DNA from 2 places in the Mesorhizobium sp. M7A.F.Ca.US.010.02.1.1 genome. Region 2 is predicted to be linked to the other one. Evidence: predicted binding sites of a transcription regulator. Region 2 holds the regulator's gene; the other holds the start of a gene.
The links. Region 2 encodes PhoB, which activates phosphate uptake and scavenging genes when phosphate is short. Its sites were predicted from a motif close to TGTCATNNANCTGTCAT; they were not measured.
Positions count from the first base shown of each region.

Region 1: phnF (phosphonate metabolism transcriptional regulator PhnF) is a predicted target of PhoB. The motif match lies at 1,743-1,759, and genes of this name have one in related genera.

Region 1 is NZ_RZRV01000005.1:292,018-296,215, reverse strand. Features, by position in the region: gene EOA19_RS08105 (carbon-phosphorus lyase complex subunit PhnI) at 1-590, opposite strand, end outside; gene phnH (phosphonate C-P lyase system protein PhnH) at 592-1,203, opposite strand; gene phnG (phosphonate C-P lyase system protein PhnG) at 1,203-1,664, opposite strand; gene phnF (phosphonate metabolism transcriptional regulator PhnF) at 1,797-2,546, shown strand; gene EOA19_RS08085 (zinc-binding alcohol dehydrogenase family protein) at 2,826-3,842, opposite strand; gene EOA19_RS08080 (ABC transporter permease) at 3,909-4,198, opposite strand, start outside.
Region 2 is NZ_RZRV01000029.1:14,150-18,347, reverse strand. Features, by position in the region: partial or broken gene EOA19_RS24375 (family 16 glycosylhydrolase) at 1-1,126, opposite strand, end outside; gene phoB (phosphate regulon transcriptional regulator PhoB) at 1,663-2,352, opposite strand; gene phoU (phosphate signaling complex protein PhoU) at 2,369-3,076, opposite strand; gene pstB (phosphate ABC transporter ATP-binding protein PstB) at 3,103-3,921, opposite strand; gene pstA (phosphate ABC transporter permease PstA) at 3,939-4,198, opposite strand, start outside.

The DNA of each region.
Region 1 (4,198 bases), on a different contig from region 2:
GCCTGCAGGCGGATGTCGCGCGCCATCGGGAATTCGAGCGGCTCGCGGGTGATGTCGCCGGGGACGTGATCCTGCGGCATGTCGCCGTCGGGTTCGATCAGGCCTTCGCGGTCGAGGATCGCCGATACGCGCGGCATGGCTTGCGCTTCCGTCTCGCGCAGCAAGGGCTGGGCGACGTCAGCGCCGGCGGCAAGCTCGGGATCGAGCAGCCGGTGGGTGTAGTCGAAAGTGGGCCCGAGCAACTGGCCGCCGGGCAGATCCTTGTAGGTCGCCGACACACGTCGCTCGACCAGCATCCCGGCGGTGTCGATGGGCCTGGAGTAGCCGAAGCGTGGCAGCGTGGTGCGATAGGCGCGCACCAGGAAGATCGCCTCGATCATGTCGCCGCGCGCCTGGACGATGGCGAGTGCGGCCAGTTCACGATCATAGAGCGAGCCTTCGCTCATCACCCGATCGACGCCGAGCGCCAGCTGCTCGACGATCTGGTCGAGACGTAGTGCCGGCAGCGAACGGTCGCCGCGGCGGCGGTCGGCAAGCAGGCTGTGGGCGTTGGCGATTGCGGCTTCGCCACCTTTCACCGCGACATACATCTTACGCCTCCATCGTCTTGATGCGCGTCGTGCGCGGCAGGCAGGCAATGCCATCAGCGGTGGCGAGTATGATGTCGACGCCTCTGGGAAAGCGCTTGATGTTCTGTTTCCACTGCTCGACGAAATGGCGCGGCATCTGTGCCGGCGCGATCGTGGCGCTGGTTTCGATGCCGGGACCTTCGAGCAACAGCGGCGTGCCGGACACGAGATCGCCGACTTGCAGGATCAGCGTGGTCGAACGGTCGGGATAGTCCTGGGTGCCCTGCGAAAAACCATCGAGCGACATCATCTCGGCCGGAGCCGCGATGAAGGCGAAATGCGCATCGGCCGGTGTGTTGGCCAATGGCGCGCCGGTGTGGAACCCAAGCCAGGGTCTGATCGCGGTGGAAGCTTGCAGGGTCTGGTCGAGCCAGAGCGGGGTGTCGTTATCGCACAGCGCCAGTGCGATGGCGCCGGCGGCCGCCGAGAGCGGCGCCGGCGGGCGGGCGAAGGCCGGCAGCGGCTGCACGCTGCCTGGCCGCGCCATTGCGTCCATGACGGCGCGGAACACCGTCTGGGCATTGAAGACCGGATCGGCGAAACCGCCCTCTATCGATTGCGCTGCAATGTCCATCAGTCTTCTCCGCGAACCATGGTGAAGAAATCCACCTTCGTTGCCGCCGTCTCGGCGCGGCGTTTTTCATGCGCTGCGGTCAGAGCCGACCGCAGGGGCGCTATCAGTCCGGTCTCGACTTCATTGCGGCGGGCAGGGTCCTGCCACAGCGCGTCGGCGATGGCCGCCAGCTTCGCCTTCTGCTTGTCGCGGCCAAGCGCATAGCAATGTCCGACCTGCCCGGAGGGCAGCCGGACGGTGGCGCGGGTGACGGTCGCCTCGCCGACGTTGAAGGGCGCGCCGCCGCCGCCGATGCGGCCGCGCACGGTGACCAGCCCGGTCTCGGGGCCGCGCAGCAGTTCTGCTTCCGAAGGCAATCCGGCTTCATTCCAGAGCCGGACGATGTCATCGCCGCTGGATTGCGCCAGTGTCGCCATGGCGGCCTTGCGCTCGGCCTGGTCGCGGGCTTCCTGTCCTCGCATCAGCAGCATTCCTCTTTGTCAATTTGTCTATTGATATAGACAACTATACAAATTATACCTATTATCTAACGCGTGTCCATGACGGGTGGATGACAGCGATATAAGACTGGGCGCTGGAAGGTTGGGGCAATGATAGTCGGGCGGCTGGCAGCGGACAGCATCGAGCGGCGCAGTGGCGTTTCGCTGTGGCGGCAGATCGCCGACAAGATCCTGCATGCGATCGCCATCGGCGATTTCACGGAGAATGCAGCGTTGCCGCCGGAGGTGGCGCTGGCAGAACGCTATGGCGTCAACCGTCACACGGTGCGCAGCGCCATATCGGCCCTTGTAAGGGAAGGCGTGCTGCGGGCCGAGCAGGGGCGCGGCACCTTCGTACTGTCGCGCAAGCGGCTGTCCTATCCGATCGGCGCGCGCACACGCTTTTCGACAGGGCTGCAAGGGCAAACGACGGAACGGCACATCGTCCTGCTCGCCTCGTCGATCGAGCCGGCCAGCCAGCGCGTTGCCGAGGGCCTTGGCCTTGCCAGGGGAGCCGATGTGATCCGGTTGGAAACGCGCGGCGAAGCCGACGGACGGCCGGTGTCGCGTGCTGCCGGCTGGTTCGAGGCCCGGCGCTTTGCCGGCATCGATGCCGCGATGGCGCAAACCGGCTCGATCACCGCATCGCTGGCGCGTTTCGGCATCGACGACTATCTCCGGCAATCGACCGTGCTGTCGGCGCGCCATGCCGATGCGGCGGACCTTGCCGACCTCGACCTGCTGCCGGGCGCCATCGTGCTGGTCACGGTTGCCGTCAACGTCACGCCGGACGGCCAGCCGATCCAGTTTTCCGAGTCGCGCTTCCCGGCCGAGCGGGTGGAGCTGAAGCTGTCGGCGCTGTAGCTAACGTCGTCGTCCTTGGGCGAAGCAGGAGCGCAGCTCCGTCGCGGAGACCCAAGGATCCATGCCGCGATCTCGGGCGAAGAGCGCAGCGGCGCAGAATTCTGCACCGAAGCAACGCTCTCAGGTCACGGCATGGATCCTATGGTCTGCGCCGCGTCGCTTCGCTCCTCGCTCCGCCATAGGATGACGAAGCGATGGATGTTGCGGCTAGTCGCCAAAGCATCAGATCTACCAAGTTGGGCGCTCAACGATCTCCGAATTCGTGTCGAACAGGCGCCTCTATCCGACCTCGATCACAGCCTTGATCAGGCCGGATTTCTCGTGTGCCCAGCGGGCGAGATCGCGCGGCGTGCCGGCGAGTGTGGTGCGGTGTGTGACGAGCTTGGCCAGGGGCACGGCGCCGTTGCGGATCGAGGCGGCGACGTGATCGAAGTCGGCGCGCAGCGCGTTGCGGCTGCCGATCAGCGTCATCTCGCGCTTGTGGAATTCCGGATCGGAAAAGCTGATGTCGTCCTTGACGACGGAGACCAGCACCAGCGTTCCGCCATGCGCGACATGGGCGAAAGCCGACTGCACCGATTGGGTGTTGCCGGTGGCGTCGAAGACGACATCGAAGCCTTCGCCTGATGTCGCTCCCTTGACCAGATCGGGCACCGCGCCGCGCGACCCGTCGAGGGTCTGGAAACCAAGCTCATTTGCGGCGAAGGCGAGCCTTTCACTGCTCATGTCGAGCAGCGTCACGTCGAGCCCGGCGATGCGGGCGAAGATGGCGGTGCCGAGCCCGATCGGGCCAGCGCCGATGACCAGCGTGCGGGCGCCAGGGTCGGCGCGAGCGCGCCGCACGGCATGCGCTCCGATGGCCAGGAACTCGACTGCGGCGGCGTCGGCCAGCGACAGGCCGTTGGCCGGGTAGAGATTTTGCGCCGGCACCAGGATCCGTTCGCACATGGCGCCGTCGCGATGCACGCCCAGCACCTCGATCCTGACGCAGCAATTGGGCTTGCCGTGCCGGCAGGCGATGCACTTGCCGCAGGAAAGATAGGGGTTGACGACCACGGGCTCGCCAACGGCAAGATCGACGCCTTCGCCGGTCTCGAGGATCGTTCCCGACACCTCATGGCCCATGATGCGGGGATAGGCGAGGAACGGATGCTTGCCCTCGAAAATGTGGTAGTCGGTGCCGCAGATGCCGACATGGCTGACCGCCACCAGCGCCCAGCCGGCAGGCGGTGCCTCTGGTGAAGGCCGGTCTTCAAGGACAAGATCGCCGGGCGAACGGCAGAGGACGGCTTTCATGCGCTAATCCAGTCATGAAATCGCCGGCCCGTTGGTGTGGCGGACCGGCGGTTGATTGCGGGGTCGCTACTTGCCGCGGCGGCGCAGGCCGTCGAAGTAGACGATGATGATGATCAGCGCGCCGGTGATGATGCGCTGCCAGAACGAGTTGACGTTGAGCAGGTTGGCGCCGTTGTTGATGGTGGCCAGGATGAAGGCGCCGAGCAGCGGCCCATGCACCGAGCCGACGGCGCCGAACAGCGAGGTGCCGCCGATGACCGAAGACGCGATCGCCTGCAATTCCCAGCCCTCGGCCTGCGTCGGGTTGCCGATGCCGATGCGGGCGGCCAGCAGCACGCCGACAAAGGCGGCGCACA
Region 2 (4,198 bases):
CTTCGTGTGCGCTCCCGTCTCATTGGAATGCGCCGTCATGTAGAGCGTGTTCGGGTCCTGGCCGCGCGTTTCGACAACGTCCAGCTCCGGCGGCCACGATCCGTCCTCCGGAAGCAGCCAGAACGCCGGCCAGGCTCCGGCTGTTTCAGGAAGATCCGCCCGCATTTCGAAATAGCCGTAGGTTTGCGAGAAGGTGTCGTGGGTCGTCAGGATCCCCGAGGTGTATTCGTAGTTGTTGATCAGAGGCTTGATGTCCTCCGGCGCCTGCGCGGCGGTGATGGTGAGGACGCCGTTCTCAACGCTGAACGGATGGACCGAACTCGTCGGGCCATAATTGGCGTCGATATACCACTGCAACTCACCATTGCTGCTCAACGTGCTGCCGTTCGGCGCTCCCCACCAGAAATGAATTCCAGGTGCCGTCCTGCCCGTCCCGAAGGCTCAGCGTGTTGAAATCGTCGGAGAAGGACAGCGTCATTGCGGACTTGTCGATCGGAAGTTCGAACTGGGTGGGCTGCAGCTTGTCGATGGTCGTATTCTTGAACACCAGGATCTCGTCGGATCCGAGGTTCAGCATCACGTTCGATTCCACCTGGACCATCTGTGAACGGACGGCATCGAACGAAGTGAAGTCGTAGCCGTCAAGCCGGACCGCATCGGTCGCACCGAAGTCGAAGATAAGATCGCTTCCATTACCTTTGGAGATGGCGAAAGTATCGGCGCCATCGCCGCCGATCAGGACATCATTTCCCTTGCCGCCATCCAGCGTCTGGTGACCCGACCCGCCCTTGATGATGTTGTCCACCGCATTTCCGAACGCAAATCGGTTGGTGCCGGTAACGACGAGGTTCTCGAAATTGTCGGGGAGCTTGTAGCTCATCCATGTGTCGATCGTGTCGATCCCTGCCCCAGGATCCTCGACCACCTTATTGTTGGTGGAATAGAGATGATAGTAGTCGTCGCCGGCGCCACCGTAGATCGTGACAGTGACGCCGGTGTCTCCCCAGAAGGAGTCGTTGCCGGAGGTGCCATGCAGTTCCGGTCCAGACCCGGTGGCCGAGAACCAATGAGTGGAAGCGCCGGTGTAGGCAAGAGGGATGCCCTTGGCGTTTAAGACCGTGCTCATCAGAAATCCTTCCTCATGGTGTCCGACCTGGTCAAAGGTCCCGCGACCGCTTCCAAGCAACGCTGCAAAGAACGAGATCGTTCCACGGAATCGTCATTAGATCCGAGATCGCATTGAACAATCGACGGACAAGCGATGAATAAAGAGGAGAGGACTCGCAATAATTTGAAGTAATTTATTAAAATTGTATATTTCTGCAGAATGCGCGTCATCCGACGAACGTATATCTAAATTAACTCAAAGTCATTCTTGCGTGGCTTTCTGGTCGGAGCCTGCGGGCAAGATGGCGACGTACCAAGTAATTCGCCGTGGTTCCTGCGGCCAGCCGGGGCCCAATAGAGAGTTTGGGAGATCGAGGAACGCCAGAAGCTGCCTGTCGCTTTGGTCCAAATGCAGTCATTCGAAACCTGATGAGGATGACCGCTCCTGTCGTCACGTGCTCGCTCCCCATCGATGAGACGAGTGCAACATTCCACCGGCTGTTGGCGACCGCGTGCTAATCGAGTTTTCCCGATCTATCGGGACGGAACAGCCACCTAGTCTTCCCTGATCGCGTAGCCCGCCCCACGGATCGTGCGGATGACATCAGGCATGCGGCCGTTGTTGACCGCCTTGCGCAGCCGCCCGACATGTACGTCGACCGTGCGCTCGTCAATGTAGATCGTTTCGCCCCAGACATTGTCGAGCAACTGGCTGCGCGAGAACACGCGGCCTGGATGGCGCATCATGAATTCGAGCAGGCGGAACTCGGTCGGTCCGAGCCGGATCTCGCTCTTCTTACGATAGACCCGGTGCGATTCACGATCGAGCAAGATGTCGCCGACCTTTAGCACGCTGGACAGCACTTCCGGCTTGGCGCGGCGCAACAGCGCCTTGACCCTGGCCATGAACTCCGGCGTCGAGAACGGCTTGACCAGATAGTCGTCGGCGCCGGTCGAGAGGCCGCGCACGCGGTCGCTTTCCTCGCCGCGCGCGGTCAGCATGATGATCGGCAGCCGCTCGGTCTCTGGGCGCATTCTTAGCCGGCGGCAGAGTTCGATGCCGGAAACCGCCGGCACCATCCAGTCGAGCACGAGAAGGTCGGGAACGTTCTCCTGCAGCCGGATCTCGGCCTCGTCGCCGCGCGTCACCACCTCGACCTGGTAACCTTCGGATTCAAGATTGTAGCGGAGCAGCACGCCTAGCGGCTCCTCATCCTCCACCACCATGATGCGTGGTGCGATCATCGGCTGGTCACCCCTGTTATGCCGCTGGCGCGGACATTGCCGTCTCGTCCTGCTTCGGACGATTGGCTGGCAACTGCGTGCCGGTCAAAACATAATAGGCATTTTCGGCGATGTTGGTCACGTGATCGCCGATCCGCTCGAGGTTCTTGGCGCAGAACAACAAGTGCGTGCACGCCGTGATGTTGCGGGGATCTTCCATCATGTAGGTCAGCAGCTCGCGGAACACCGAGGTGTATTTGACGTCGATGCGTTCGTCATTGTTTCTGAGCGTGGCAAGCGCTGCCGCGTCAGCGGCGGCATACTCGTCGACGACCCCCTGCACCTGGATCAGCACCAGTTGCGCCATCGCGTCGATCGAATGCGAAAGGTCGTGCGGCGTGACACTCAGCCCGACAGTGCCGACGCGCTTGGCGATGTTCTTGGCAAGGTCGCCGATGCGCTCAAGGTCGCCGGCCATGCGGATCGAACCGACCACCGCACGCAGATCGTTGGCCATTGGCTGGCGCTTGGCGATCAGCGTGATGGCGCGATCGTCCAGCTCGCGCTGGCGTGCATCCATGATGGCATCATCGGAAACCACGCGCTGCGCCAGCGCATTGTCCGAATTGAGCAAAGCCCTGGTCGAGCCACTGACCATCGAGCGGGCGAGATCGCCCATGTCGCGGATCAGCTGGCTGATCTGCTCCAGATCCTCATCGAAAGATGCGACGGTATGTTCACCCATGATCTTCGTCCCTCGTATGCCTGAGCTCAGCCGAACCGGCCGGTGATGTAGTCCTGGGTGCGTTTGTCGTCGGGGGTGGTGAACATCTTGTCGGTGGCGCCCTCCTCGACCAGATAGCCTAGATGGAACATCGCGGTGCGCTGCGACACGCGTGCTGCCTGCTGCATCGAATGGGTGACGATGACGATCGTATAGTTCTGACGCAGTTCGTCGATCAGTTCCTCGACGCGAGCAGTGGCGATCGGGTCGAGCGCCGAACACGGTTCGTCCATCAGGATCACCTCGGGTGACACGGCGATGGCGCGTGCAATGCACAGACGCTGCTGCTGGCCACCGGAAAGACCCGTGCCAGGTTCTTGCAAACGGTCCTTGACCTCGTTCCAGATCGCCGCCTTCTTCAGGCTCGACTCTACGATCTGATCCATGTCGGCCTTGCGCTTGGCCAATCCGTGGATGCGCGGACCATAGGCAACGTTCTCGTAGATCGATTTGGGGAACGGATTGGGTTTCTGGAACACCATGCCGACGCGCGCCCTGAGTTCGACGACATCGATGTTCTTGTCGTAGATGTCTTCTTCGTCGAGCGTTATCTTGCCGGTTACCCGTGCTGAATCGATGGTGTCGTTCATGCGGTTGAGGCAGCGCAGGAAGGTGGACTTGCCGCAGCCGGAGGGGCCAATCAGCGCCGTCACCTGGTTCAGGCGGACGTCGAGATCGACGTCGAACAGCGCCTGCTTCTCGCCATAGAACACGCCGACCTTGTCGCCGCGCATTTTGATCACTTCGTTCGACTTCATCTTGTCGCCCACTGCGTTTTCAAGGGACTGTTCGGTCATGATGTTCATACCAAGATGCCTTTTTTCTACCAGCGCCGCTCGAACCGACGCCGAAGCACGATCGCGGTGATGTTCATGGCCATGAGGAAGACGAGCAGGATGATGATGGCGCCGGACATACGCTCGACGAAGGCGCGTTCGGCCTCGTTCGCCCACATATAGATCTGCACCGGCAGCGCGGTGGCCGGATCGAAAGGCGTCGTCGGTGGATCGGCGACGAAGGCGACCATGCCGATCAGCAGCAGAGGCGCGGTTTCGCCGAGCGCACGCGCTAGACCGATGATGG